DNA from 2 places in the Oenococcus oeni genome. Region 1 is predicted to be linked to the other one. Evidence: riboswitches for the same ligand, from Rfam matches in the RefSeq annotation. Region 1 holds a riboswitch; the other holds the start of a gene.

Region 1 (15,625 bases):
AGAGAGGGACCAACCGCTTTGATATTGTTTCCTGCAGAGGTCAGAGAAGAATCAATATCTTCCAAATCTTTTTTAAGCTCAGAAGCCAATTGAGGATTCGTTTCTGCTATCTTGGGAATTAGTTCAGCTATTTTTGCCGCAGAGGTCCCAGCCGTTTGAATATCGCTTCCAGCCGAAGTGGCCGAAGCTCCAGCTGCTTGAATCGAGGCAGCGGCCGATTTTGTTGCTGTACCGGTAGTTGTCAGACTGCTTTTGATATGATTCATACTGTTTTCGATTTTTTGTTCATCGGGAGATTGTGGCAGAGTTGTTGGCAATGATGATAATTGTTTAAGTCCGGCAGTTAATTGATTTAATCCGCTAGTTAATTGATCAATTTGTGATTTGCTGGCAGCTTGTTTGCTGTCAATCGACTCTGCGACAGCTGCCAAACTGCTCGAAAGCTCCGAATTACCCGATGCTAGTTGTGAAGCGCCCGAACTCATGGTTGGCAAATTGTTGGAAGCTTGATTCAATCCGTTTGTAATTGTTTGGCTTCCATTCGTTGCAGTCGTTGTCCCTGAATAAAGTTGACCAAGACCATTCGATAAAGTCTGACCGCCATTGGCTGCCTTATTCATGCCGTTTTTGCTTTTCTTCAAACCGGAAAGAAGCTGCTTGGAATAAGTTTTTTGAATTTGGCTTTCAACCGTTGCTGTAATTTCATGCGAAGCCGATTCCGTCATTTTATCAGCGATAAAGTTTAGACCAGAATTATGTACATATTTAATTGAGATAGCTTGCGGATTTTTGCTTAGAACGGTCGTCGAACTGGCGGAAAAGTTTTTCGGGATTGTGATCAACATATAATATTTTCCGTCTGATAAACGTTTATTCGCCTGTTTTTCATTTGCAGAGCGAAAATCAAGTTCGCTGTTTTTCAACAATTGTTTCTTAATCTTGCTGCCGAGATTGATTTTCTTGCCTTGGTAGCTTGCTCCTTTATCGTTATTAACAACTGCAACCGGCAAGTTACCGGCTTTCCCATAAGCGTTCCACATTGAAGACAAGAAAATAACGGCATACAAAGCCGGCACAAACATAATTCCGATTAACAAAAATGCCAAACCTTTATTTCTAAATACTCGTTTCCACTCTTTCATTCAAAAATTCCTTTCCCTAATAAAAACAAAATTATTCGGAATGAACAATCATTCCTAATGAAACAAAAAAACTAATCTGTGCTGATTGCCCTCCAAGTTGCTTCTTCCAAAGCCTTTGCAAGTGCCTGAGATGCTTGGCGATTATCATTATTAAAACGCTTTGAGATTGGAATTAGCGGTCCATAGACTAGGCTGGCAACAAATTTGGGATCCAATTTGATTAATTCACCCTTATCGGCTCCCTGTTCAACCATTTCAGCAATATAATCCCACATTCGAGAAAAACTTTTTCGACTTCGATCATTTAAATAAGTCGCTTCGTCATTTAAATTAATAAAAAGAAAAGCTTCAACATTATTCATAACATAGTTCCAAGCGTTATTAAATAAGTGATGAAAACGGGTCCTTGTATCCATCTGTCCATGTAAACCGACCTGAAGATGTTCTGTAAAATCATCAAGAACTCTTACAAATAGTTCGTTCACCAAATCTTCTTTGGAAATAAAATAACGATAAATAGTGCCCGCACCAACGTTAGCAACGCGAGCTATTTCCGGAATCGTTGTTCCATCAAAACTACGATGGGAAAAAAGTTGTAAAGCTGCTTTGAGAATTGCATCTTTTTTACTGATATTTTTAATTGTCTCAGGCATAATTTATTTACCTCTCGGAATGATTATTCATTCCGTATAGATTTAAATAATAACACCTGTAATACAGATGTCAAATGTTATTGTTTATCCGTTTTTCATAAGCAACCTCAGCAGTCAGATAAATCGGAAGATTTCTTTTAACAGCTTTCCCGGTTGCTTGGTCGACTACCAAACCTTCACCGCCGTGCAAAACAACCGAAGCCAATGACAAGTGATACTCTCTAACCGCTAAAATCGCATCACTTAAACCAACTTTTGTGATCAAGCCGATTGGCCGAGCAGATATTTCATTTATTCCACCATAAATAACCAATCCATTAGGAGCGTACTTTATATCAAAATAAGGCAAAAGGGTCCCGGGGTAATTTGCTTCGATTGAACTATGTTCGGCCAAATAATCTTTAATTTTAAAATGCGACATCTGTCCATAATTGCTGGAAACCAATTTCGCTTCTTTCAACTGTTGAAAAAGACGATCCAGATTCTGACGCTGCTCATAATCCGCAAAAATAGTAGTGTCCAAAACCCGGTCACGGGAATACAGACCATTGGCGGGAACAGTCTTCAAAGCTTCCTCTTCTTCTTTTGCGCCACCTAAAATTTTGTCGATAAAAGGTGAAATATCCCACTTAACAACTTTGTCGGTAAAGTAATAAATAATATTTAAAATCGAAAAATAAAACAAGATCAAAAAGGCTAATAAAATGAGCCAGCCCCAGAGTTGTTTATTAATTACAAGACGAACGCCGACATAAAGAAGATAGAAATTTGCGATAAAACCGACTATCGAATAAATTCGGCCGCGGGCTTGATTGCGTACACTGAAAAAACCAAGCCACTGATTAATGATCGTTAGTAAACTTAATCCTCCCATTATTGGCCTCCTGTCGTATTGGTACCGGTAGTATTCGTATTGTTTGTATTTGTATTCGTATTAGTATTAGTGTTCGTATTAGTGTCAGCGGCACTGGAAGAAGTGCTCGAACTCGAAACAGAAGAAGTGCTTGTCGAACTTGCCGCCGACGAAGATGTCGAAGAGTCGGGATCGTTCGAACTTGTTGGCGAAGATTGAGAAGGACCTGATTGATCGGAATTCGAATCGGAACTGGATTGATCAGAATTAGAGCTTGAATCGGAACTGGAGGATTTTTTCGACTTTGAATCCGAAGACATCGAAACAGAACTTGAAGAAGAACTATAACTTGAACTATATTTAGCATCCGGCGCGCCTTCCGAGGTATGCGTCGTTGCATTTGTCACAACATTGACCGCTCCCAAAGCAATTACAATTGAAACAATCGCGGGCGGTGTTAAAAAAGGTGGAACTCGTTTAGCCATTAATTAAAGTATAAGTCCCAAGCAATTAAACATAAATTAAGTTAAATAAATTCTAATCAATCAGCCACTCGAAAGTATTCCTAACTTTTGTCGTATCGGGCTTCACTGCCAACTTAAAAGAAAAATCCCTCCCCGAAAGGCGAGATAATCTGGAGAATATTTTAACAGGAACCGGAAAAATTAATCGAGTTTGAGTTGTCTGGGAAAGTCCTTTGGAATCGCAGTCGTAATAGTATGGCTTTGCCGTGACTCTGAAAAAAGTTCTGGAATTTCGATCGTTGCCGAATGCAGCAGCAATCTGCTATAAGCCAATCCATTATAAAGATGGTCCCCAACAATCGGATGGCCAATCGCAGCAAAATGAACACGAATTTGATGAGTTCGACCGGTCTCCAAGCTAACCCGCACAAGTGTGTTTTGATAAACAGTATGAATTTTAGTCCAATGAGTAACTGCTTTTTGACCTGCTTGGTCGACAATTCTCTTATAAGGATTAATCGGATCAACCGCGATTGCTTGATCAATGCTTCCTTTTTTATTTTCCAGATTCCCGGAGACCCAAGCCAAATAAGTTCGTTTAATTCTTTTTTTAGCAAGCAGTTGATCCAAAATGCCCACTGCCAGTGGATTCTTAGCTATAATCACAACTCCAGAAGTATCTCGATCAATTCGATGCACCATAAAAGCATGCGCCGGGCAGGATCGAGATAGGTGCCCTTTTAACTGAGCTTCAACATAATTTAAAAGTGTATCCGTTTCATTCGGCGAATGCGGATGCATTTTCATACCGGCCGGTTTGTCGACAAGCAAATAGTCTTCTTTTTCGGATAATATTCGTAACCGCCGATCGTTGTTCGGGAGATAGTTCTGCCCTTTGGAAAAATCAGATGTTTCCAGAGAAAAAGATAATTTGTCTCCCGGTGAAACAAGTTCTGAAGTCGGAATATTTCGTCCATTAAGAAGCAGACGTTTTTTTTGCCGTAAAAGACCACGAATCGACCGTGGAAATAGCAAACCGGTTAGTAATTCCTTGACACTTTTACTGACAAAATTGTTCGGGATTATAAAACTATATTGGTAGAATGGCATTATGTTAAAATTTTAGCGCTTGAATAATTTTTACGTTGGGATGGAAATGAATAATAATAAGCATTGGAAAATAATTGATGTTATCTTGGCCGCGTTGATCGGCGTAATTTTTGGAGTTCTATATTTTGGATTTGGATTGTCGTGGAACGCTTTTGTCAGCTTGTTTACTCCGTTGGCGAGCTTTTTATCTGGACATTCTTTGGCAAGTTCTCTTTCGGCTTCTCTGATCGCGGCTCAAGTCACAACTGCTGCGACAACCGGTTTGTTCATGATGGCCGGACCGATTGCAGCTTTAATTTTAAAAAAACCGGGTTCCGCCTTTCTATCTAATTTAATCGCTTCGGTTGTTGAAATGGTTATCGGTTCCGCTTGGGGAGTTTTGGATATAATCTGGGGAATTGTACAGGGGGCTGGAATCGAAGCTGGGTTTGCATTAACTTTGTATAAAAAGCCAAGATTAGGTCTTTGGCTATCAATTGTAACCGGCAGCATTGTAAGTTTCGTTTATCATTATTTCGAAAAATCTTATTATAAATTCGATTTTGCTTATGTGATGATTCTTTTCTTGATTTGGTTTCTGTCGATTCTTATTTTTGCGGGATTAATGGATTTGATCATTTTCAAGGTTTTGAAAAAAGCCAAGTTGGTTAAATGATCATATGCTAAAATCAATGAAGAGCTGAATACTTCTATCTGGGGTGCCTTTACTTTTAAGGCTGAGATTTACCCATCGAACCTGTAGGTTAATACCTGCGTAGGGAGATAGCGAAAAGAGTCGTTATCTTTCGGCTCTTTTTATTATTTCTGTATTCGGAATTAGGAGGAATTCGTTATATGGCAGCGAGAACGACAACAAATGTTTGGAAGATTAAAGATGTCATCATGGTCGGACTAATCGGCGTAATTTTTGGAGCCTTGTTTTTCGCTTTCGGACTTCCTTGGAATGCTTTTGTTTCAATGAGCGGACCAATCATCAGTTTTCTGGCTTCCCATTCGATTACGGCAGCGGTTGGCGCTTCACAAATTTCCCAGCAGGTAGCTACCGCCGCAACAATTGGTTTATGGGTCATGGCCGGACCGATTGCAGCTTTAATTATTAAGAAACCGGGTTCAGCGCTGCTCGGAGAATTATTGGCAGCGATTATCGAAATGGCTATCGGTTCCGCTTGGGGAGTCTCAGATCTAATTTGGGGAATTATGCAGGGAGCCGGTACAGAAATTGGTTTTGCTCTAACTGGTTATAAAAAGCCAATGCTCGGACTTTGGTTTTCAACAATTACCTCAACGATTATTTCCTTTGGCTATAATTACTTCAACGCTTCTTACAATAAATTCCCTGTTAATTTCACTTTAGCTCTCCTTGTAATTTGGTTTGTATCAATTTTTATTTTTTCAGGAATTATCATCTTTATTATTTACAAAATCCTCCAAAAGGCAAAGCTAGCAAAATAATTGGCAGTCATAGAATTTCACAATCAAGACATAAACGTTGAAAAAAAAATAATTCTCAAAAAAGTCAATCTATCAATCGATGCCGGGGAATTTATTTTGCTTTCTGGCGTTTCCGGTTCGGGGAAAACGACTTTTATAAATAAAATCGTTGATGAATACCAACAGACAGCTGCTCGTGTTTTTCAAAACCCCGATCAACAATTCACAATGGAAACGCCTTTGCTGGAATTAGTCTTCTTGTTGGAAAACCTTCGCTTTCCCAGTCAAAAAATTGGACAAAAAATCGACGAAATTTTAAGGGAATTTCATTTATTAGATAAAAAGAACCAGTTCGTTTACACACTTTCAGGTGGCGAACAACAGCGTTTGGCTTTGGCCGAGGCTGCTAATTTGAAATCCGATTTAGTGATTTTAGACGAACCATTTGCAAGTGTCGATCGAAAAAATATCGCATTTCTGTTGGACAAAGTCAAAGACCTGAAAAAAGCTGGCAAAACAATTATTGTTGCCGATCACAATCCCTTGATTTATCAAGGACTAGCTAATCGAATTTTTTTGTTCGAAAATCAAAAAGTAAAAATTTTAGAAAAAAATAATTTTGATGATTTTTACCAAGGTTTTCGATATAGAAATAATTTTCATCTAAAACAAGCTCACGGGAATCCAAGAATAAAAATTCAAAATTTGTCAGTAGGTTTCTCCAATCGACTTTTGTTGGATAACTTAAAAACAGAAATTTTGAATCAAGAAAATGTTTTAATTTCCGGAGAAAATGGTTCAGGTAAATCAACCCTGCTTAAATCGATTGCCGGATTGCAAAAATATGAAGGAAAAATTAAAACATACGGTCGTCTTTCCTTGGCTTTTCAAAATTCCAGCGATAGTTTTTTAAAAACCACTGTTGATGAAGAAATTCAATTAAGCAAAAAAAAAGCCTTTAACCATTATTTAGACGATCAACAACAGATTGAGAGATGGTTAAAAAAACTTTCATTAGACAAACTGCTGGAATCATCTGTTTATACTCTTTCAGGCGGCGAACAAAAAAAATTACAAATTCTGCTATTAGTGATTCAGGCTCCAGAAATCGTTTTGCTTGACGAACCTTTTTCCGGTCTTGATAAAAAATCTGTCTTGAACTTAATTAGTCTTTTACAAGAATCGAGATCAACCAAAATATTTATTAGTCACCAACTATTTGGATTGGATAAAATCATCAGTTCCGCTTATTTAATCAAGAACAAAAAACTTATTAAAATGGAAAATATCTCATGAAACCAGCTTTAAAATTTATTTTAGTTTTCTTTATCGGTCTTGAATTAGCCTTCATTCGTTCACTTTGGCTGAATATTTTTACAATCATTGGAGCGATGATTTATTTATTATTCAAACGCGTTTCAATCAAAAAATTTATTTGGATTGGTTTGATTGGTTTCGTTCCATTTGTAGGCAGCTGGTTTATGTACTTTAATTTGAGCATCGATCATTCAGCTCCTTTTGCCTGGATTATGGCTTTGCGCGTTTATGCCTATATGTTTCTCGGTGGAGTCGTCGTTTACAGTCAGACAACAACTCAATTGATGCGCAGTTTTGAACAAGACCTTCATATGAATCCTACTTTTGTCTATGGCATCTTGGGTGCATTGAATTTTTTGCCAAAAATGAATCGACAAATAAAAATTATTAGGGCTTCCGGAAAAATGCGTGGCGTTCGCTTAACGATCTTTTCTCCACAATTATATGTAAAAGCAATTTATAATTCTTTTGTCTGGTCAAACAATTTGAGTCAGGCAATGTATGCACACGGTTTTTTAGAAGATGCAAAAAGGACCCATTATCAACAGAAGCCATTAACTTGTAAAGAGATTCTTGAATTTTTATTCATGATAATTTTAAGTATTATTGCCTCACTGATAAAATAAGAATGTGTTGAAGAATCTAGAGACGAGTTTTGTTTTAACGAATAAAGCAATTTTATTTTTATTTTCAATAAGCCTAATTTTTTTGCTTCTTTTTGTCTATTATCTAATCAAAGATTATCGTAATTTAAAAACTGCTTTCACTCTCAATCTTGCTGGCGAAAGCTTTTTATTGGGTCTTTTAATAATTTCAGCAAGATTGGGCGGAAATTTTTTTGTCTTTTTTAGATTCATCATATTTCTCTTTGTTGCTTTAATTGTTGCTTTGGCCTTTTATTCAGGAATTACTCTGGTTATTTGGAGTTTTCAAATGTCGGCCGATACTAAGTATCGTTCCCGTTATCGTTTCTCAACCAGACTGGTAACAATAATTTTTCCGCTGCTTTGTTTAATGATTCTGTTCAAACTTTTCAAAATATCTTTGCCACCGGTTATCGGATATCTTTTTGCTTTTATACCCGCATTTGTCATTTACCTTGGTTTTGTCTTTACCAACTTCATAACGCAAACAATTATCGTTAATCTAAAGGGAAAACAACTCCTTAAAAATAGACAAAGCTTCGACTACTCAATTACGCTCGGAGCTGGTTTAATCCAGGGAAAACGGGTTTCAAAAAATTTAGAGAGTCGTTTACAAAGGACCCTTGATTTCGCCAAAAGACATCACAATCCAAAATTGATAATGTCAGGCGGCCAGGGATATGACGAAAAAATAAGCGAAGCCAAAGCCATGCGGACTTGGATTATAAAACACAATTACTCTCCATCGAAAGTTATTTTGGAAGATCGTTCCACTAATACAAAAGAAAATTTTCAAAAATCAGCAGAAAAAATCTTAGAAGACCAGAAAACTAACAATCTCGGCAAACAAATCCGTATGGTCTTCGTAACAAATTCATATCATTTAACAAGAGCTAATTACATTGCTTTTTCCAATAATCTAAAAATTTTCGGCATTCCGGCAAAAACCACCCGGAACTATCTAGCCTTGGGCTGGTTCAGAGAATTCGCCGCAATGCTGTTAATCAAAAAACATCAGCATTTGTTCGTGCTAGTATTGTTGTTGGTTATCAGCCTTGGTTTGGCTTTGTTTTCCTGGATTAACTAATGCTTAAAGAACATAAAATTAATGAAAAAATAACTTGGTATGAGGCAGAGGAACCCAACCAAGCCGAACAAGATCGATTAGTCGAACTCGGAATTACCCGAGAACTGCTTTTTTATGCCCTTGATCCTAATGAGTCAGCCCGAACCGAGATCGATCAACCGACCGGAAATGTTTTGATTGTCTTTGATATCATTACGCCTAATTCAAGCTTGGCTGCCACCGAACCAGTTAGCATGTTAATTGACAAAAAAGGAAATTTCTACACAATTTCCCGTGCGACAACAGCTCGAATTTCCGAAAAACTTTTTGCTGTCGGTCGAGAAAATCATTTGGAACCAACGGATTTAACCGCAATCGATATTTTCATTAATGCTGTTTCGGCACTGGTTTCGGAATACATTAGTACTATCAGCACGGCTAACCGACAAAGAAATATTATTCAATCCAATTTACGCCATAAAATCCAATCCGGTGCAATTTCTTCTTTAATGGAATTGGAAACACAAATGATCTATATACTTGATTCGCTGAGAACCGACCGGACGGCAATTTCTCGTTTGCAGGCTTATCTCGGAAATCGGGTCAATGATAATCAAAAAGAATACTTTGCGGATCTACTCGTTGAAAACACACAAGCGATCGATATGGCTAATCAAGCTGCCGAAGTAATTACGGCAATCTCCGGTGCTTACTCCAATTTGAATAATCAGAGATTGGACAAATCTTTGCGGGCTTTGACAATGCTTCAGGCTTTAATGGCTGTTCCGACAGTTGTTACAGGTTTTTACGGCATGAATATGCATCTACCGCTTGCCGGCCTTCAATACTCCTGGATTATCACTTTTGGCATTACCTTAATTTTGATTGTGATTGAAATTTTTGTTTTAATAAAAATTCATTTTTTTGATCGTTGATGAAGACTCTTTGTATTTTTGAAAACGACAAGGAAATTTGTTAGTACCAAAAGAGAGGTCGACAGGAAAACTCCTCGATAACCAGCAAATTCTGTCACACTAGAACCAATCTGTGGACCAACAACATTTCCAACTGCCTGGAAACTTTGATTCCAGCTGAAAACTTCTCCCATCATTTTGTGAGGAGAATTTTTGGCAAGAATTGTTTGGACACTTGGAATCAATGCCGCATCCGATACGCCGATCAACAGACGTAAAGCACCTAGCTCCCAAATATTCTGAACAAAGGCCATCGGAATAAAAACAAGCATTGAAAAAATCAATCCACTTAATAAAATCCAATGAGTGCCCCAACGATCCCCTAAGCGGCCAAAGAAAGGGGCCGCAAATAAAGTCGCAATTCCATTAATTGCTTCGATTACTCCTGCGGCTAAAGCAACATGGCCAGCACCGTTCATTAACTGGCGCACATAAAGACTCAGAATCGGTTCAATCGAATTATTCGATGCCTGAATAATCATTGTTGTCAAAAACATTCCCAAAATAATTCTTCGATTTGGTAGAACTTTAAAGAAATTGGCCGATGGCTGATCTTTTCTTTGAATTACCGGAGTGAAATGTTCATGCACAAAAAAGACGACCAAAAGAAAAGAAATAAATAGGCATATGCCGGTCATAAAAAAGGTATAACGGTAACCAACAAAATCGGCAATTGTCCCACCAACCAAAGGGCCAATCAAAGTTCCTGAAACGTTTCCGGTAGCCAGCGTCCCAAGTGATTGGCCACTTTGGTTTCGAGGAACTTGGATAGCAATTAAAGCATTGGCAGTACTAACAAAACCGTTAAATACCCCTAAAAGCAAACGCAAACCAATCAATTCATATACATTGCCGACAAGGGCCGTTGCTGCCATTACAAGTGCCATTCCCAAAGAAGCACGAATTAGCATCGGCTTACGTCCATATCTGTCGGATAGATGTCCCCAAAAGGGTGAAATAACTGCTTTTGTTAAAAAAGGAGCCGAAAAGGCCAAGCCGCTCCAAAAGGCATTCTCCGAATTGGAGAAACTTCCCAACTGATCGATAAATAATGCTATAAATGGTGCAACACAGCTAGAACCAATCCCGGCCATAAAAGTACCAAACCAAAGCACAAGCAAATTTCGTTTCCACTCCGGACGCTTGGACTGACGCAAAGAAGTAGTGAACAAGGGCATCTCATATCACCTTCTCCTGAAAAATATTTTTAAAACAGAAGTAAAAAACTAACGAAGAACATGATAATAATGTTTTGCTTAATTAACAAGTCTTATCTTAAGTAAGTCTATTACAAAACAGCTGAAAAATATTAACTTTAAATATTCAACAAAACAAAAAACGATATTAAAAATCGTTTTCCAATTAATATTTTTTAAATAAAGCACTATTGTCGAACATCAAAATTTTTTTCACCATGTAAAACCAGGAGAGGATCTTTACTCATTCGATCAATTTCGATCCATTTCAACGAATTCATATATTGCAAAAGAGAATCGATTTTCTTGTCACTACCCTGAATTTCCATTTCCACAGTACCATTGGCAAGATTTTTAACCCAACCGGTCAACTGCAATTTAACAGCCATTTGTTCAGCTTCAAAACGAAAACCAACATGCTGGACAATTCCGGAAAAAACAATTCGGTAACGAACAAGATCATTGTTTTTAAATTTAGGTAACTCGTCTTTACTTTCTTGGTTAAAGACATGTTTGTTTTTAAATTTCTTGATAAAATTCATGGACAAACTCCAAAAACAGTCATCTTATAAACCTTGATATAATTAATATTATCATTATAGATATACAAAAAAATCTTTTCGAGGAACTATAGCCATTATGGCTATTGATAAAGGAAAAATTAGCTTGCATGTTATGATTAAGCTGTTTTTAAAGACTGGTTAAAGGTAGATTTATGATGCTGCTAAGAAATCAATCCCTACATAATATTTTTCTAAAAATATTCCTTTTTTCATTTATATTAATTCTTTGCCTGTATCTAAGAATTTAAAAAGTATTTAAATATCTATTCTCTTAGATACATCTTATCAGGGATAAATTGGGAGAGATGCAATGAAATACAAGCGCGATCAGATGATGTACGCAGCTATTTTGGGCTGGTTCAGCTTTTGCTGGTTCGGGTGGGCCCAGGCAGATCCACGCGCCGATTGGCGTATCTGGATAGCTTTAGCGGACGGAATTGCCCTATTGGTCAGTTTCGCCGGTGGAATATTAAGTTTTCGCAACTGGCACAAAGCTTCAGCCCTAGACAAGAACAGTTCTTGGAAATGGTATTTGATTTTCCTAATCAGCGAGTTTGTTCTAGCCCTAATCGGTGCAGTCTTTTTGATTTCAAAAAATCAGATAAATTATATTTCTCTTTGGATAAGTTTTGTTGTCGCAATCCATTTCTTCGGCCTTAAATTTGTCTTCAGAGATTATTCTTTGTTTGTATTGGGCGGAATTATGCTATTTATGACAATTATTGCTCATCCTCTAGCTAATTATTTTAATGTCGATCAAAGTGCAATTATCGGAATTGCTAACGGATTTTGCTTATTGGTATTCGCATTAATTGGGCTGCGTTTAGGATTACGAAAAAATAAATAATTTATAAAAAACATTCTAATTTTATTCAGGTGGTTTTTATTGCTTGATTATACGAACATATGTTCGTATAATCAATTTGATGATTACTAACGAGGAATTAGTTGCTTTAAAAATGAGAGATCTTGTCAATGCAACTCGCGATACAAATAGAAATAGTTACTACCAAATGCGTTACGATGATTTGCTTAAATTTTGTGGTTTGGATGAAAAAGAATTACTTCGCGTATTAAACAAGTTCTCCAAAAATGGAAAACTTAATTTTCATGGCTATATTGATGAACATGGAAGATCAATTCACGATCGATATATCAAAAACATCTTCAAAGTGGCACGGCCCAATAATCCTGAAAAAACCGGCCCAATCTGGAATCAGGTATTTAATAACCGCCGATATTAAAAACAGTTGTTTTTTAAATAGGCAGTTTTTTCTTTAATTGATAGAGTTGTTGGATAAAAGATCATAATTATTCAAGAAAATAAAAAAAGGCAGAAATAATTTCTGCCGAAAAGTCACTCACCGTTATCATCAGGGTTGCGGATCTGAATTCTGCCCCAGCTGACCCGCGGATAATATTGTTCCGGAGCATCTGTTTTATAAAGGCTAGCAGTCGATTTATCGCCATTCCTGGACCAAAGAGAAGTCGATTTACTACCGAGAATTCGATTTTGCTTATTTAAAGCTCGTTTGGTCGCGCTGACACCATAATCGTAATTCTTCGGATTAACTGTCTTGAATCCTTTTGGTTTATAAAAACGCAATAAGTCTTTATAAATCAGTTCGTCAGAGAGATTCAATTCTTTATTAACCGCTTTCTGCCAAGTTGATACTTTTTTGGCCAATGCCTTTGAAATACTTGAAGTTGGGATAACTTTGTCAGTCTTATTGTCCCAAAGTTTGCCAGCAGTGTAGGTATATTTCGGCGTAGTGAAATCTTGATCGCGGAAAGCAACCAATTGCTTGTGCTGTTTACTGAAAAGGTCCTGCCCAAACTGAATATAACGTTTAGTCGAGATCCCAAGCAAATGTTCAAGCGTTGGCAAAACATCTATCTCGCCGCCATAGGTCTTGTCTATATGACCAAGCTTAGATCCGGGGATATCAATCATAAATGGAACACGCTGTAATTGAACATCGTCATTTGCTGTCCAAGTAGTTGGATTTTTTCCAATTACCGAAGCCAATGTCTTATTTTCGGACTCGGAGATTCCATAATGGTCTCCGTAAATAATAATAATAGAATTCTTCAATAATCCTGCCTTGGACAGGTAGGAATAAAATTCTTTAACCGATTGGTCAAGATAATGGTTGGTGATGAAATAATTATTGATAATCGGATCGTCGGTATCGCTCGTCTTGAAATTAGGATCCTGATCAACGGTGTCCAAAGTAAATGGGTAGTGATTTGTAACTGTTAGATACTTAACGTAAAAAGGCTGTTGCAGCTTTTCCAGATAAGCAACCGAATCTTTAAACAAAAGTTTGTCCTTTAAGCCCCAACTTTCAGATTTTTCCCCACTGACATCGTAAAAAGAAGCATCAAAGAAATGCTGATAACCCATTGACTTGTAAACTGTGTCCCTGTTCCAAAAAGAAGCGACGTTGCCATGAAAAACGGCCGTAGAATAACCAAGACGCTGACTAATAATTGCCGGCATCGCTTGAAAAGTGTTCGAAGCATATTTTGTGAAGACCGAGCCAGATGGTAAGCCGAAAGTAGAAGTTTCAAGCATATTCTCGGCATCCGATGTTTTCCCTTGACCAACCTCGTTGAAAAAGTTGGAAAAAGAAATCGTATCTTTGCCGTGGTATAAGGAATTCAAAAATGGTGTAACTTCTTTACCATTTATCTTTTGATCGATACTAAACTGTTGGAAGGATTCCAAATGAATAATAATAACGTTCTTGCCCTTTGCAATTCCGTAATACTTGGAATTTGCCTTTGCATAATGCGATTTAACATAGGATCTGACTTTACTAATATCGTTCGGTTTAGCCGAGCTCCTCAGTGCATCGATTTGAACTGTATTAACCGCATCTTCAATCGTATAAAAATTAATGCCCATGTACTTGACCATGTAGGTATCATCAAAGCCACGGGTTAAAAGTTGCGGTCGTGAACAATCAGCCAAAAAAAGATTGAAAAATAGAGCCAAAATGCCCAAAGAGAGACCTAAAATCGAATTGTGTTTCGTAATAGGCGTTTCCTGCATTTTGATTTTTTTGATAACCAATAAAATCGTAATAACGACTAAATCAAGCCAATAAAAAAAATCTTGAATACGCATCAAAGATATTGAAGCACCACCCAATCCCTGATTAATTTTCGAATATCCAAGCATCTGGTTAACAGAAACAAAACTAGTCATTTCCCGGTAACTAATACAGTTCACATACAACAGTAAAGTCAATAAAATATCAATTACAATCGCAGTAATGTAAAAAGGCAATTTCCGTTTAATAAAAGAAGACAAAGAAAAAACAATGATCATCACCGCAAAGGGATTGATAATCATAATAAAAAATTGAATTGGATCAGAGGCACCTAAACCGCCGAAATCAAGAAAATAAGCCAGTAAGGTTTTTGCCCAGAAAAAAAGCGTTAAAAGCCAAAGAAAACCAACTCTATTATTTGGATTAAAACGTTTTAAAGACCATTTCCAAAAATTTCTTAAAGCTAAAATCATTGCTTTCAATTATAACGCCGATGTTCAAGAACCGTATTAAATATTAGCCAGTAAAGTCTGAATGAAATTTTCTAAATCAAGCGCTATTTGTTGGTCGAAACGATTAGTAATCGGCGAATCAATATCTAAAATACCAATTTTTTCGCCGTTTTTCCTTGTAATCGGCAGAGCTATTTCAGAATTGGAAGCTGGATCACAAGCTATGTGACCTGCAAATTGATGAACATCGGGAACAATTGTTAAAGTCTGTTTGGTAAAAGTCGTACCAACAACACCGCTATCCTGTTTAATCCGTGGAGTAGCCGATAAACCCTGGAAGGGACCAAGAACCAGATCGCCGCTTCCCTTTTCCAATAAATAAAAACCAGCCCAATTGATATCGGGAACGAACTGCATCAACACAGCCGCTGCATTGGCTAGATTTGCAATTTTGTCTTTTTCTGTCTCATGAGCTGCCAAAAATATCTTGCTAAGAGTTGTATCTGCTTTTAATTCTGTCATGTTTGAAAACCTCTTTTTTATTTAGACTCGTTGAATGCTGCGGACCGCCACGGTCAGGATCAAAATAATTGACTGCTTGATTAATAGCAGTTGGAGCTTCCCCAAAAGCAGTTGCGATTAAATCAGATTTGCCCGGATAAATACTGGCATCGCCGATAGCAAAGATTCCCGCTATCGAT
Region 2 (15,625 bases), 530 kb from region 1:
AATCAAACCGTTTTGAACCAAATATCTTAATTCCTACGGGCAATGATCAGATGAGTATTATCACTAACTTCAGTGATCAAGTGGCGAAAATAAATGAAATTGGGAAATATCATTATCAGATTAGTAATTACGAAGATTTTATAGAGAAAATTTCTCATGAAACGTCATTGTCTGATTATATGAGAGAATTTTTAGATCCAGTCTTAGCCCGGGTTCATCGAACTTGTGGCTCAAGCCGAATGGATATTAAATTGGCAGCTACGGCATTGGAAGATAAATTAGTTCATCAGGTGGAACCTCTAATGGTTATTGGCAGAAAATTTGCCATCAACTTAGGAGATTGTATTTTGACTGATGCTTGGAAGAAACTGTTGGATAGTCAAGCACATGATAGTCTCGCAGGTAGCGTTGTTGATTCGGTTGCTGAAGATATTTTGCATCGATTGAAGGAAGGCAATGAATTAGCTGATGGTATTTTAAACACGATAAAACGTTTGATCAGTTTAAGACTGAAGCTAAGCTCGAATCAGGTTGTTGTTTTCAATCCTCTACCAAGAAATACCGTTGATTATTGTTCAGTCAGAATTGTTAGTCCTACAGAGAGTGTCGCATTCGATGGTGTTGATGACAGTGCCCTTGTTGCTAATAAACGAATTCATGGTCGTGATCATCTTTTGCAACAAACCAGAAGTGGCGATCAGCAGACTAACGAGCCCGGATACTTTATCAGCGATTATTTAGTTAAGATGGCACTACCTGCCATGGGTTATAAGATTTTGAATTTTCGTGCTGATTCAGAACTGAAATTGGAAACGACCCCAATCAAACAATTGCAAACTGAACATTTCACCGTGGTTTTCGATTCAGGACATGTTGATTTGAAATTAAATGATGGTACGGTTATTCATGATTTTATTTGTCTTAAAGATAGTGGCAATGCAGGTGATACCTATGATTATTCTCCGCCTGAACAGGACCGGGCCGTCACAATGCTATTCCGATCTGCAAGTGTTTTCAAACGTGGACATTATGAAGAAATGAAGTTAGCAGGACAGTTTAAATTGCCACGTACCCTGAGTGATCGTCGAAATGGTGAATCTAATACCGAATACCGTTTTACAATGACTATCAGCTATATTGCTGATTTGCTGCAGATTCACGTTAGCGTGGACAATCAAATCTTCGATCATAAACTTGTTCTGGCTATTAACACGGGTAGTGTTAATGATAAGAACATTGCTTCAGTACCTTTTGGATATTTAACGCGCAGCCAGCAATCTGTAAAGGACTGGCAGAAACATTTTGTTGAAAAAACTGTATCTATTTGGCCACTCGACAATAACGTTACAGTAGAAAATAAAAAATATAGCATCACTATTTTTTCCAAAATGATCAAAGAATACCAGCAACATGGCAAATATTTGCTATTTACTTTATTAGCAAGTACAGATCAACTTGGTAAGGCTGATTTAATTAATCGACCGGGTAGAGCATCTGGCGACACGACCAAAGTGGGTCATCCCTATATACCTACTCCTGGAGCCGAATTGCTTGGCAAACACAATTATGATGTACAAATCTATTTTGCTAAAACTTTTAATAAATTAGTCGTTGCAAAGATTCAGGAGAAGATCAATTTTCAGGCGATGAGTTATCAAATTCAAAACAAAAATCTGTTCCTCAATCGCCTCGATAATAAATTACAGGATGATTTAGTCCCGATTGCCGGACTTCCAACTCAATTTAATTTAATGGATCTTCCGAATGGCTTGTGTGTTAGTGCCTGTTACCCGTCTTATTTTGGAAACAATGCAACGATATTACGGTTATTTAATCCTGGCAAATTAGCAGTCGCTTTTAAATTACCGTCAGGTGCTCAAGCTGTCAACGCTTTGGAAGATTCGCGAGAGTATCACGGTATTATTGCTGCATATGATTTGTTATCAATTAAAATTCAATTTTGATATTTAAGCTACGTTTGAAATGACAGATAGGTCTCAAGTGGCCTATCTTTTTTTGATAAAGCGAGGTCTCATTAAACATGTCATATTTAGTTGTCGGATTTTTTCCTGGACTTATCTGGGGAATCTGCCTATTACTTTTCACTATGTTAGAGGAAGTGCTTTTGAAAAAATAATTACGGAAACGATTCTCTTGGAAGAAGTTGTTTCATTCGGAAGCAATTTCTTGATATCGGACAAGAAGCAGGCGAAAATTCTTGCCAAGATACCTCAGAATTAATGCTTATTGGTTAAAAAAATCGTAGTGAAATCCGTGAGTAGCCATTTTAAGACAATCTTGTTATTATTTCAATCTATCAATCTTTGACTTTTACAAAAATAAGTTGATTGCGACTAAATAAGAGATATTTATTCTAATATTAAAAATAGATGTCATCAAGTACAAATAAATTTGTTAAAAATTAATGACGAAATACTTATGGGAATGACTAAGGGGATTTTTTTGAGTAAAGCATTTTTAAAAATATAATTTCGTTTTTACGAATAATTGGACACTGATATAGACTTATCTAACAAATATTGTTGAATTTTTCTCTAATTTACGAACTATTTCAAAAAATTATTGAATATTATTCATTAATTTCTTGATTTTAGTAGATAAAAGCTTCTATAATTACTCTAAATTTACTTTCGTTGATGTGGGATCAATTGAAAGGGACAAGGAGTGATTTTTTTATGGTAAAAAAGAGAAAGGTTTCCTTAGGCAAAAGGATTGGTATTACAGTTTTAGCTGTCGTTATTTTGGCTGGTGGATTTGCCGCTTATGACACATTAAGTAGCAAATCTTCGAGTAGCAACGTTTTAAATGAGCCATTGGCAACTGATCTAACAACGCAGGATTTGTCTCAGGTTATTGATGAATATTCGTCTCAAATTGCAGGAAATGTCCAAGAAGGGCTTTTGTCAAGGACTGCAAGTGGAACAGCTAAAGCCGGCTTGGCAAAATCTTGGTCTCATTCAAAGGATGGACTTACCTGGACCTTTCATTTAAGAAAGGGTCTTAAATGGTCAAATGGGGATTCTTTAACAGCTTCCGATTTCGTTTATGCCTGGCAAAGAACTGTTAATCCAAAAACAGGAAGCCAGAATGTCTATCTCTATTCTGGTATTAAAAATGCTGATGCAATTAATTCCGGCAAGAATAAGGACTTAAGTTCTTTAGGAATTAAAGCACCTAGTTCTCACACACTTGTGATTACATTGGAACACCCAATGCCCCAATTTGAGAATTTAATGGCTACGCCTGCGTTTTTTGCTCAAGATAAAAAATTTGAAAGTAAATTGGGCAAAAAAGTTGGTACTAGTGCTGCTGATCAGGTTTATGACGGTCCTTACAAACTTGTTGGGTGGAATGGTTCCAATAAAAGCTTTAAATTAATACCAAATTCGAATTATTGGAATAAAAAAGCCGTTAAAAATGACGGTGTTAATTTTCAAGTTGTTACTGATCCAATCGCTGGTTTAGGTTTGTATAATAAAAAGAAACTTGACCAGACGACATTAAGTACGAATGCACAAATAAAGAAATATAAAAATTCGAAAAATTTAAAAATATATAACGAATCGGGAACTAGTTATCTTGAATACAATCAAACAGGAAAAGTTGCCGGATTGACCAATCAAAAAATTCGAGAGGCTTTAAATTTGGCTACTGATCGCAGCACGATTTCTCAAGAGGTTTCTGAAGGATTAGATTCACCTGCCAGTGGTATAACACCTGCTGGTCTTTCGAAAACTTCAAGTGGTGAGGATTTTGCAAAAGCTGCCTCCAAATCAACAGGTTACAGCTACAATATTTCGAAAGCTAAAAAACTGTTTGCTCAAGGATTGAGGGAAATTGGATTAAAGAAATTGACTTTGACAATAGAGGCTAGTTCTGATTCTTCGGCTTCAAAGCCGACCCTTGATACGCTCCAACAAACTTGGCAAGAACTTCCCGGATTGACTGTTAAAGAAAAATTCGTTCCTTTTAAGCAGCGCATGCAGGACCAGGAGAATCACAGTTTCGAAGTTGTCTTGGGTGGTTGGAGCGCAGATTATGCTGAACCATTGACATTCCTCAACATGTTCATCAGTGGCGGTGGAAATAACGATGGTTCATATACCAATAAAACTTATGATAAATTGATCGCATCTGCTTCCAACAAAAATGCCCTTAGCGATAAAGCAAGAACGGACAATGAAATTACAGCTGAAAAACTGTTATATAAGGATTCAGCTATAGATCCAATTTACTGGATGAATGCCGCGACCTTAACTAATCCTAAAGTTAAAGGAGTCCAATATTTCTCTTCTGGCGTCTGGTATTACTATATGCATGCATATCGTGTTAAATAAAATTATTTAATTAAAATAATTGGATAAAATAAGGAGGTTTTTTTGAAAGATAAAGATCAAATTGATTTAATTAAGGACTTTTCTAATGCAAATGGTGCGCCTGGTTTTGAACAGGAAGTTGCTAATTTGTTTATTAATAAAACATCGTCGAAAAGTGACACGGATATTGATGGTATTTTTAACTCCTATGCAAGCTTGAAGAGCAATACGGGTCATCGGCCAGTTGTTCAGCTTGATGCTCATGCGGATGCAGTCGGTTTTATTGTTCAAGCTGTTCGACCAAATGGTCTGTTAAAATTTGTAGCTTTGGGTGGTTGGATTCCAACCAATATTCCGGCCATGAAAGTACGTGTCCGTAATAAGCATGGCGAGTATGTGACCGGTGTCGTTGCAACGAAACCTCCACATTTTATGACTGATTTCGAGAAAAAAGCTTTGCCGGTTATTTCAGATATGTCTATTGATATTGGTTCTCTTAGTAGGGAGGAGACCATCAATGAATTTGAGATCGATACCGGATGTCCAATTGTGCCAGACGTAGAATGCGAGTATAATCCGAAAAACAAAATGTTTTTTGGAAAAGATTTTGATAATCGTTTGGGAGCTGCTGCACTAGTGAATATGATAGATAATTTGGACAGTCTTCCATTGTCCGTGGACGTGGTTGCAGCTTTATCAACGCAAGAAGAAGTTGGTTTGAGAGGTGTACATGCTACTACGAGAAAAATTAACACTGATCTGGGAATTGTTTTTGAGGGTTGCCCCTGTGATGATACTTTTTATCCTGACTGGTTGGCACAAACTGGTTTAAAACGTGGACCTATGCTTCGGGATATGGATACTTCTTTTATCGCCAATCCGATCTTTGAGAACTTCGCTGATGCTATTGCTAATGAATATCAGATCCCGCATACTCGTTCTGTCAGAACTGGTGGTGGTGTCAATGGGGCAGTAGTGGAATATTACGAAGGCGCGCCGACGATTGTTGTTGGAATTCCAGTTCGTTATGAACACACGGCTTACAATTGGGCTAATCTGGAAGATTTTCAAAATGCTGTAAAATTGGTTACAAAAATAATTGAAAAGATGGATATGGTAACTATTAAGAGCTTTAGGGGGCAAACACATTGAAAATATATATATCTACCGATATCGAAGGGCTGGCAGGTATTGTCGACTGGGATATGGAAAGTGGTGACACAGAAATATTCCGTAACTTGTATAACGAACAATTAGAATGGGTGTTGGAAGGTATACAAAAATCTTCGGTTAATGAAAAGATCACGGATATCCTTTTGGTTGACTCACATGCTAAAGGAAACAATTTGTCTTATGATAGACTGTCAGATTTTGATGATCGCATTAGCTTGCTGAGTGGATGGCCGCGAGAAGATTATATGATGAGTTGCCTCGATAATAGTTTCGATCAGGTTGTCTTTGTTGGTTATCATGCTGGTATCGGTAAGCAGGGCGGCAATATGGATCACGGATATAGTGCGAGATCCGCCTATAAAATATGGATCAACAATAAATATCAAAATGAGACAACGATTAATGTGGCTTATGCTTCTGAGGTAGGTGTTCCGGTGACTTTAGTGATTGGTGATTCTGCACTTAAGGAGCAATTAATTGATGAGCATATGTTTGATTCCCCTAAATATGTCACAACAAAAAAATCGTTAGCTAGGTATGCCGCTTTGAGTTTTCCGAGAAAAAAAGTTCGTACAGCTACGATTGACGCTGTTAAAGAAGTTTTACAAAATCCTGCGCCTTACTCGACACTTCCGATACCTAAATTGCCGGCTAGGCTTAAAGTACAGGTGTACAATACCGCCCAAGCCGATGCGATATCCCAATTACAGGATATCAATCGAATAGATGGTAGAACTATCGAAACGACAGCTAATTCTATACATGATCTAATGAACGAGATTTTAGCAATTGTAGCAATAGGTGGTACTCAAGGACGCTTTAATGGTGCTTAATGGATTAGTAAAATTAAATGATCAAATGCTGTATAAATTATCATTTTTATGTGAAATAGCATTTTATTGTTATTGATGAATCTTTATTAATTAATTTTATTTCTGTTGAGTATGGGACCAAGGATAGCAGCTAATAGAACTAAAGTAATAACAGACGTCACGATCCTGGTTAAAAAAGCTATTACCGTTGGAGCTAAGTCAGGTTCAAGCGAGATGGTCGATGTTGAAGAGATTTAATTAGTTTATGCACCTATTAATACGACTCGTGTCAAATTACGTGTTGCCGGAGATCTGGCCTAATTTTCTTGGAGTATAGAATTGTGGTCCTCGCAGTTATAAAAACTTAAAACATTAAAAGATCTCTGACGTATTTACTGTTTGTTTGTAGTAATTAGCTATGCTACACTTTTAGTGTTATTTGATTACAAATAACCAAACATCAAAATCTGGGGTGCCCAAGGGCTGAGACTATACCCACATAACCTGATCTAGTTCGTACTAGCGTAGGGAGATTACTTGAGAGATTTGTCGATTTATTATTTATATTGCATCCGTTGTTCGGATTTATGAATATATTGCGTTCGGCAGTAATAGATTTTTTTCAAGCCAGTTTCCTCACGGGGACTGGCTTTTTTAATGGCGTGCCCCCTTGGAGATGTTTAAAAATATATTTTTGGAGGGTGTTTTATGCACACGAAATGGTCTTTGCTTGATTTTATTTTTTTGGCTTTGATTAGTATTTTCTTTGGTTTTATTTTTTGGATATGGGCATTTGCCTATAACGCTATTGCGGCCGTTCTCACTCCACTCGGTTTGAGTCCTTTTGCCAACGACGCAACGCTTGGTCCTTGGTTGATGGCCGGGCCGATGGCAGGATATATCCTGCGCCGTCCAGGCGCTTCGATCATCGGAGAAACGCTTGCCGGAATTGTTGAAATGGTTTTTGGTTCCCAGTGGGGCATCATGGATATTGTTGCCGGAGCTATTCAGGGACTTGGGACAGAAATTGGTTTTGCTGCTTTTAGGTATCGTCGTTGGGATAAGACAAGTCTTTCCTTATCGGTTCTGACTTCTACAATTGTTACTTTCATTTGGGATTTGTTCAGAAATGGTTATTCACATTACACACTCTTGCTTTTGATTGCTTTGTTTATCACTCGATTGATATCAGTGACTGTATTTTCCGGCGTGATTGTTTACTTTACAGAGAAACTGATTTCAAAATCAGCGATCCTTTCAAATAATAAATCGGAGGTAGTTAAATGATTTCCAGTATTGCAGTTCAAGTATTACCCATGACCACGGATACGGACGAAGTAATTCGAATTGTTGATTATGTGATTGCTTATATCGACAAAAGTGGTGTTAATTACCAAGTAGGTCCATTCGAATCATCCTTGGAAGGGGACTATGATCAGTTGATGAATATTTTAAAAGAACTGCCAAAAGTTGCCGCCCAAATCTCGGATATTCCGGTGATGGTTTATAGCAAAATCAATATGGCAACCAAATCAGATGTTCTGACGATCGCAAAGAAAACGGATAAATATCGGGATAAATGACTACGAGTTTGTGTCATGTCAGCCTTTCTTACGGCGACAAAAAAATTATCAATGATCTCAATATCGAGTTTCAAGATGCTAGTTTTAATTTATTGATTGGTCCTTCAGGTATTGGAAAATCAACTTTTTTACGAATTTTAGCCGGGTTTTATCCGCAAATAAAAGGAAAAGTCATTGTTGCTGATAACGCGATTGATAGTTTGCCGGCCAATCTACGGGCTCGATATGTTGGTTTTCTGTTTCAAGATCCAAATACTCAATTTGTCATGACGACGGCTTTTGAGGAACTTGTTTTTACCTTGGAAAATTTGCAGACTCCCCGAAACGAAATTCGAGAAAGGGTTCAAAAAGCAATCGATTTCGTTGGGATTAATCAATTTTCCAATTCAAAAATAAATTATCTCTCGGGTGGCGAAAAGCAAAAGGTCGCTCTGGCTGTGATTGTGGCAATGGAAAGTAAGTTACTCCTTCTTGATGAACCCTTTGCAAATATCGATCAAGCATCGAGAGAATATTTACTGAAAAAACTTAAGCAGCTTCAATCAAGCGGTACGACAATTATAGTCGTTGACCATGATTTATCCGCTTATGAAAAACTGGCCGACCAGGTTTGGTTGATGGCAGACAGAAAAATTAAACCGATCAGCGAGGAAGAGTTTAAAAAACGTTTACCGACTCATCAAAGTTTTGATTTTGCGATTCCTAAAAAAGGCAGACTCGTTTGTGATGATGTAACGATCAAGGTTGGAGATAGGAAACTTTTTTCCGTTAACCACCTGTCCTTGGCGGAATCTGGAATCACTCTGTTAACCGGAGATAACGGCACTGGCAAATCGACTTTATTTAGTGCCTTGACTCGTTTAAAGGATTATGAAGGCAAAATTGCTTACATCGGTAAAGATATTTCTAAATTAAAGATTCCCCGATACATGAAGGAAGTGGCGCTCGTTTTTCAAAATTCAGAAAAACAATATCTGCGTATGACAGTTAGTGAGGAACTGGCCTTGAGTCTGGAACAGACTCGTCATCCAGTAGACTGGCCAGCAGAAGTGGTTGATGAATATTTGCAGCGCCTCAACCTGTTCGGGCTCGGTGATCAGATTATTTATCAACTTTCCGGTGGGCAAAAGAAAAAATTGCAGTTAATTGTGATGCTGATTATGGAAACACCGATCTTATTACTCGATGAACCTTTGGCTGGCCTGGATTTTCAGTCTGTTGAGCAGGTATCCAAGATTTTACGCGAAATCGCCGATCGCAAACGTCAACGTTTTGTAATTATCAGCCATCAACTTGATCGTTTATTGCCTAAAGTCGATTTTTATCTACGTTTGGAAAATCAGACTTTAAAGTATCAGGAGCATTTATTATGAATCCCAGTATAAAATTTATCTTAATTTTGCTTGTCAGTTTGGAAATTACTTTTGTTTTGGATTATCGCGTTAATTTATTAGTTGCCGGATGTGCATTTATCTATCTTTTGCTATCAAAGCTATCTTGGCGTCGTTATTTATTGCTGATTTTTCTTCCTGTGATTCCGATGCTTGGCGCCTGGACTTCTTTTAATACTTTCAGTAGCCCAGGGATTGCCTGGGTTATGGTTACCCGAATCCTTTCCTATATTTATCTTGGCGCCGCTTTTTCTTTTACAACTGATATGGATTTGTGGCTGGATTCTTTGGAACAAAATTTTCATTTGCCGACTGTTTTTATTTATGGTCTGCGCGGAGCTCTTTCTTTTGTGCCCCGAGTCAAGCAGGAAATAAAAACGATTCGAGTTGCGGCCTTGATGCGTGTCGTCAAGATAGCTCCTTACTCGCCGCAATTATTTCTTAAATCCATTCTGATTTCATTGCGATGGTCCGAACGTTTGTCAACGGCGATGATCTCCCATGGCTTTACCGAAAATGCACCACGGACTCATTTTAAAGAGATATCAATTAAAAAGAGCGATATCTTTATTGCCGGTATCTTGATTCTTTTGATGCAGTTCTCTCTTTTATTTTTTTGAGTTTTCTTGAATTTATCATATTTAATTTCTTGAATATTAATAAACATAATGTCACGATCTAACCAACTATATAGAAACCCCATTTTTGATAGCTGAATAATGTCACAAAAATTTGTCATCTTTCCTGACATTTTTAAATTAATTGTAATGTGAAGTTTTAATCTGGTCTTAATAATAGTTGGAGGGGTTTGTAATGAAAAATAGGGATGTTTCGGTTTCGAGTGCTCAGGGATGCATTTGTCGAAGACTTTAAATATTGTTGAAACGGTTTCACTGGCTGCTTCTGATATTTCTCCTACTTCGGGTGTTTTTTTAAATATGCCGGTTGCGATTGTAATGGTCGGAACCGGTTCTTTTTTAGTTTCTTTAATGGCCGGAATTATTGCAGTTTGTGTTGCTCTTACTATGGCTGAAGTCGGTTCGGCTTTTCCTAAATCTGGTGGAATTTACTCGGTAATCCACAGAGTTATGGGTAAGAAAATTGGTTTCCTCGCACTTGTCGCTTATTTAGTCGAGGGAGTTTTTATCCCTGCTGTGACATCGATGGGTTCTGCTACTTATTTAGCTGCAGTAATTCCAGCGTTGAAAGTTAATCTGCTTGCGCCGGCATTGATGTTGATTGCAATGCTTATTTCAATTGCAAATATTTCTTCGACTGGAAAATTTACGACTTTTTTGCTTGCTTTGGAATTATTAGTTGTTCTCACAATTACAATTGCTTGTTTGCTAAATCTAAAGCAGCCGGTTTCGGTACTTTTTTCAACACAAGTTATTCATGGAAATTCTTTTTCAAATGTGTCTTGGCCAACCATTTTTTCGACTATCGCCGTAATGCTTTTTTCATTTAATGGTTTGATTCTGCTTTAAATTTTTCTGAAGAAATGTCTGGGAATCAAAAAAGCATCGGCCGTTCAGTATTTGGTGCGGCCTCGATCGGAATTATAGCCCAATTGATTCCTTTAGCAGTTATATTGCTGGCAGCACCGTCTTTAAAAGGTTTTTTGAAATCATCGAATCCAATTCTTTATGTGTCTAATGATGTTCTTGGGCCGACAATGCATGATTTCTTAAGTTTGGGAATATCTTTAGCAATGTTTGCCTGCACGATTTCAGTTTTGTTGCAGTTTTCCCGTGTCCTTTATACCAGTGGAAGGGATAATATGTGGCCTAAAACAATTAATCATTTTCTTCAAAGCATTCATCCGAAATTCAAAACTCCTTGGAAGGCAACCCTTTTTCTTGGCGTAGTTGATATTTTCTTAAATTTCGTTTCCAATCTTGGCGATCTGATTTCCTTTACATCTGTCTTGGTTGTTTTGCTTTATGCGTTGATTGGAATTTGCGATATTATTGCTCGCAGTAAAAAAGTTTCTTTCCCATATAAAAATACCTTTGGTATCATGGCACCAATTATTACGATCGTTGCGTCTGTATATGTCCTTTCTAGACAAACTTTTATTAATTTGTTAATTTCTTTGGTTATATTGGCGGTTTCTTTTATTTATGTTTCCCTATTTAAAAAAGCCGATACAATAGATTTGAATTTGTAGTTGCTTTGTATTACTTGTAGATTTTTAGATTGGATGGGTCTATGGCGAGAGAAATTTTAAACAAAAAAGAATTTTATCAGCTTGTTAATGATTTTGATCTGACGGAAAAAGAGAAAACTGTTTATTGGAAAGAGCTCTCGAATGGTTTTTTCTCTTCTTTTGAAGAGCTTTCTAAACATTACCAATCGCCGGTAAAAAAGCCGGTCTATAGGAGAACTTTCCAAAGCCGGCCTTATGCTGACGATCGATATAATGCCTGGTATGTCAAAACCAAAATCGAGCACGCTGAAAGTGGCTCCTTATTAGGAAAGAAAATTGCTGTTAAAGACAATATTTCGATTGCCGGCGTACCAATGAGTATGGGAACGAAACTGCTGGAAAGTTATAAGCCAAAGGAAGACGCAACTGTTATTAGCAGACTCTTGGATCATGGAGCCGATATTCTTGGAAAATCCGTTAGTGAAAATTTATTCTGTTCCGGAAGCAGTTTTACAGCCGACAGCGGTCCAGTCGAGAATCCAAAAGTACCAGGATATTCAGCTGGTGGTTCTTCGAGTGGTTCGGGTGCTCTGGTTGCCAGCCAACAAGTTGATATGGCTTTAGGTTGCGATCAAACCGGGTCAATTCGAATTCCAAGTGCCTGGTGTGGTATCTATGGTCTCAAACCAACGCGTGGATTGGTTCCCTACACTGGAATCGGTTCGGTCGATCAATTGCTTGATACTGTTGGACCAATGGCTAACAAGGTTTCTGATCTGGCTTTGCTTTTAGATGCAATCGCCGGTAAAGATGGATTGGACGGTCGTCAAGCCTGGTTGAGCATGGGGCAGAGTTTTTCCTTTGCTGAACAACTGTCTTCTGAAATTTCCGGTAAAAAAGTCGGTCTTCTCCAACAAGGATTTAGGATTGAAGGTGTTTCTGATCCTGAGGTTGATCAAACAGTTCAAAAGAATGTTGGTTATTTCAAAGAACTCGGTGTTTCGGTTCAAGATATATCTGTTCCTGAATTCGATTTAGCGAGAAACATTGCTGATGTTATTAACACACTCGGGACTTCTCGACAGCAGCTTAGATATGGTGGCAGCAGTTTTGGAACTGATACTTATTATCCAATTGATCTTAGCGAGACCTTTAAAAGCAGGATCAATAGTAAAACGGTCACATCTTTAGCGCCGCTTGTTCAACTGATGTTATACGGCGGTGAAATGGCGGATGGCCAAATTGAAGATTACTATGGTCGTGCTCAGAATATGATCCCGCTAGTTAAAAAAGCTTTTGAAGCGGCTTTTAAAGAGGTTGACATTCTGGCTCTACCAACGGTTCCTTTCACTGCAAGAAAATTACCGCCGCTTAAAGCTGATATAAAAGAACAGATAGATAGTGGCGTTGGAGCTGGTCATAACGATGACCCTTTTAATATTATTGGCTGCCCAGCTATTAGCATCCCTTGCAAATTAGATGAAGGACAAAAGCCAATCGGCATGATGCTGGTCGCACCTTTTGGCCAAGATCAACAGCTACTTGATTTTGCTTATGCTTATGAAAGAATGATAGCTTGAGTAAGGGGCGATTTTATTCTAATTTTTTCTGAATATCTTTTTAAAAGTCATATTTTCATGGCTTTTTTTCTTGTTATTTCAATAATTTAGTGAAATAATTCAGAAGGTTTCGAAATGATTTTTTCCTTTCGTTTGAGATATTTTGTGGGAGTAGAGAGATGTTTTTAAAAAAGGGCAAAAAGAAGTTATACAAGTCTGGCAAAAATTGGGTTGCCGCACTGCTTTTATCAGCTGCTGTCTTGAGTTTTTATTCGGCTGGCCTAAACCAGCAGACTGCCAGTGCGACTACTAGTAGTCAAACTAAGGCAGTTAGCTATGACAAGATAACCAATAAACAGACCGTTAATTATTCGGCTTATGTTAATGAAAACAACCGAAACGATGGCTTATATTCGGCTCCGGCCTTAACTGATGTTGCTTCGATGACTTCAACCGGATCGGCTAAAAGCCTAAACGGACATTTGGTAACGGTATCCGAGATCGATACGACTAAAAGGGCTTCAACCGGCGTTAGCTATCAGTATGCCAAGATCACCGATAACAATAAAAGCTATTGGGTTGATCTTAGAGCTTTGAATGACTCTGCTCAGATAACTTCTACGCAAACAGTTAACTTCCAAGCCTATATCAATGGCAATACAAGAAACGACGGTCTGTATAGTGCCCCAGCTCTGACAACATCCAGTTCTTTAACACCACTTGCTTACAGCAAGTCCTTAAACAAAAAATCCGTTATGGTATCTGAGATCGATACGACTAAAAGGGCTTCAACTGGTCTTAGCTATCAGTACGCCAAGATCACTTACAACGGCAAGACCTATTGGGTCGATGCTCGGGCCGTCTTTGATTCGATTACCAGTAAACAGACTAATTTGAACTATTATGCAACAATTAGCGAGACTAATCGTAATGATGGTATATACGAGGAACCAGCTTTAACCAGTCTAGCTTCGATGGCTTCGACGGGTTCAGTTAAAACCTTTGATCAAGATTCTGTTGAGGTCCTTGAGATCGATACGACTTTTAGAAATTCCAACGACCAAAAGTATCAGTATGCAAAAGTTACTAATGGTACTAATACCTACTGGGTAGATGTTAGGGCTCTAAATACCAGCGGTTTTGCCAAGATCACTAGTTCTAAGACCGAAGACTATTCGGCTTATATTAACGAAGCTAATCGAAAGGACGGTATCTATGATAATGGACCGGCCTTAACCAGTCCTACGACTCTAACGGCTTCGGCTTTAGCTAAGACAGTTAACGGCGATCAAGTAGAAGTGATTGCTTTAGATACTACGACGAGGTCTAATGGCAGCCAGTACACTTACTTGGAAGTAAAAGACGGCAGTAATACCTACTGGATCGATAGCCGTGCTGTGACAGCTTATAACTTTGATAGCATTACCAATCAACAGACAGTTAATGAAACAGCCACGATTAACGAAGGCAGTCGTTCGGATGGCCTATATAATGCCCCAGCTTTAACCAGTCCTAGTTCTTTAACTTCAACTGGTTCGGCTAAAGATCTTGATGGCCAAACGGTTACGATTTTAGAAATCGATACAACTAAAAGAGCTTCTAACGGCAATACTTATCAATATGCCAAGATCGCTTACAACGGCAAGACCTATTGGGTCGATGCTAGAGCTTTGAATAATAGTACTTATTCAGGTGCTATTATGGTTAACTTTGAAGATGAAAATGGCAATCAACTTGCAAGCCCAATTGAATATACTGGTAAGATTGGATCAACTTATCAACCTGAGCCTAAAGCAATTACTGGATATAGTGTTGATCTGGCAAAAACAGGTTCAATCGATTTAACTTATTCCTCAACCACACAAACTATCACTTATATCTATGAAAAAAGTACTGCAACAACCACTGACTTGATTAGTGGCCAAGGCCAAGATACTGATAGTAATCGTTGGGTCGTTGGTACTGACGTTCAACCTGGTTGGTACAAAATAACGCCAATCGGTCTGGGAACAGATGATAATATTGTCTTAAATGTTGAAGGAAGTGATAGTTCAGATCTTCCCTTGGCCAATGACATTAGTGGAGCTTGGTTTGGTAGTGACAGCTCTGCTGGAGAAATATCTTCTTATCAAGCTTATCTGACAGCTGGACAAGTGATTGAGATGCAGGATAACGGTACCGATGCCGCAGCTGGACAAGGCCTTCATTTAGAAGCTCTTTCAACTAGACCAGCGACCAGCCTGATTGATCCTGAAAGTCCAATCCCAAGTAGTTTTCAAGACCTTGGTGCAGGAATTTATGAAGTCGGCGTTGATATTCGGCCTGGAAACTATCAAGTAGCAGATGTATTGGGAGAGGGTTATTTGTATACCGATGATGGTACTGTTAGTTTGGATCTTGGTACTGGCCACGGCGATAATTCCACGGGCACAATTACTTTGACCACTGGTGAGTTGTTGACAAGTACTATAAATGGAATCTCTCTTGAACCGGAAAATTAAAAGTAGATATTTGTCAATAATTATTCATTTGAATTAATTAATCAAACTATTTTCTAGCAATTGTTCTTTTTTGGAAACGGATAAAATATTGTTCATTGCCTTTCCATTTTGCAATATTTT

Evidence for each region. A riboswitch is a leader RNA that binds a small molecule or an ion and turns the genes downstream of it on or off. The one in region 1 is predicted to bind thiamine pyrophosphate.
Region 2: it holds a riboswitch for thiamine pyrophosphate, as region 1 does, so the genes downstream of both, J3U91_RS07745 (ECF transporter S component) here and J3U91_RS00735 (ECF transporter S component) in region 1, are expected to answer to the same signal.

What each region holds. Positions count from the first base shown of each region.
Region 1 is NZ_CP084701.1:129,827-145,451, reverse strand. It holds gene J3U91_RS00765 (YhgE/Pip domain-containing protein) at 1-1,142, opposite strand, end outside; gene J3U91_RS00760 (TetR/AcrR family transcriptional regulator) at 1,214-1,795, opposite strand; gene J3U91_RS00755 (DUF6681 family protein) at 1,866-2,669, opposite strand; gene J3U91_RS00750 (hypothetical protein) at 2,669-3,133, opposite strand; gene J3U91_RS00745 (RluA family pseudouridine synthase) at 3,314-4,222, opposite strand; gene J3U91_RS00740 (ECF transporter S component) at 4,269-4,877, shown strand; TPP riboswitch at 4,907-5,000, shown strand; gene J3U91_RS00735 (ECF transporter S component) at 5,057-5,674, shown strand; gene J3U91_RS00730 (ATP-binding cassette domain-containing protein) at 5,675-6,949, shown strand; gene J3U91_RS00725 (energy-coupling factor transporter transmembrane component T family protein) at 6,946-7,596, shown strand; gene J3U91_RS00720 (YdcF family protein) at 7,604-8,701, shown strand; gene J3U91_RS00715 (magnesium transporter CorA family protein) at 8,701-9,615, shown strand; gene J3U91_RS00710 (multidrug efflux MFS transporter) at 9,597-10,832, opposite strand; gene J3U91_RS00705 (acylphosphatase) at 11,039-11,392, opposite strand; gene J3U91_RS00700 (hypothetical protein) at 11,724-12,260, shown strand; gene J3U91_RS00695 (hypothetical protein) at 12,340-12,657, shown strand; gene J3U91_RS00690 (LTA synthase family protein) at 12,771-14,954, opposite strand; gene J3U91_RS00685 (GAF domain-containing protein) at 14,982-15,446, opposite strand; gene J3U91_RS00680 (NAD(P)/FAD-dependent oxidoreductase) at 15,415-15,625, opposite strand, start outside.
Region 2 is NZ_CP084701.1:1,471,496-1,487,120, reverse strand. It holds gene J3U91_RS07770 (glycoside hydrolase family 38 N-terminal domain-containing protein) at 1-1,964, shown strand, start outside; gene J3U91_RS07765 (hypothetical protein) at 1,984-2,241, shown strand; gene J3U91_RS07760 (peptide ABC transporter substrate-binding protein) at 2,697-4,358, shown strand; gene J3U91_RS07755 (M42 family metallopeptidase) at 4,401-5,489, shown strand; gene J3U91_RS07750 (M55 family metallopeptidase) at 5,486-6,343, shown strand; TPP riboswitch at 6,781-6,870, shown strand; gene J3U91_RS07745 (ECF transporter S component) at 7,031-7,609, shown strand; gene J3U91_RS07740 (thiamine-binding protein) at 7,606-7,905, shown strand; gene J3U91_RS07735 (ATP-binding cassette domain-containing protein) at 7,902-9,278, shown strand; gene J3U91_RS07730 (energy-coupling factor transporter transmembrane component T family protein) at 9,275-9,916, shown strand; gene J3U91_RS07725 (APC family permease) at 10,154-10,783, shown strand; gene J3U91_RS07720 (APC family permease) at 10,798-11,466, shown strand; gene J3U91_RS07715 (amidase family protein) at 11,508-13,025, shown strand; gene J3U91_RS07710 (GW dipeptide domain-containing protein) at 13,184-15,505, shown strand; gene J3U91_RS07705 (BglG family transcription antiterminator) at 15,539-15,625, opposite strand, start outside.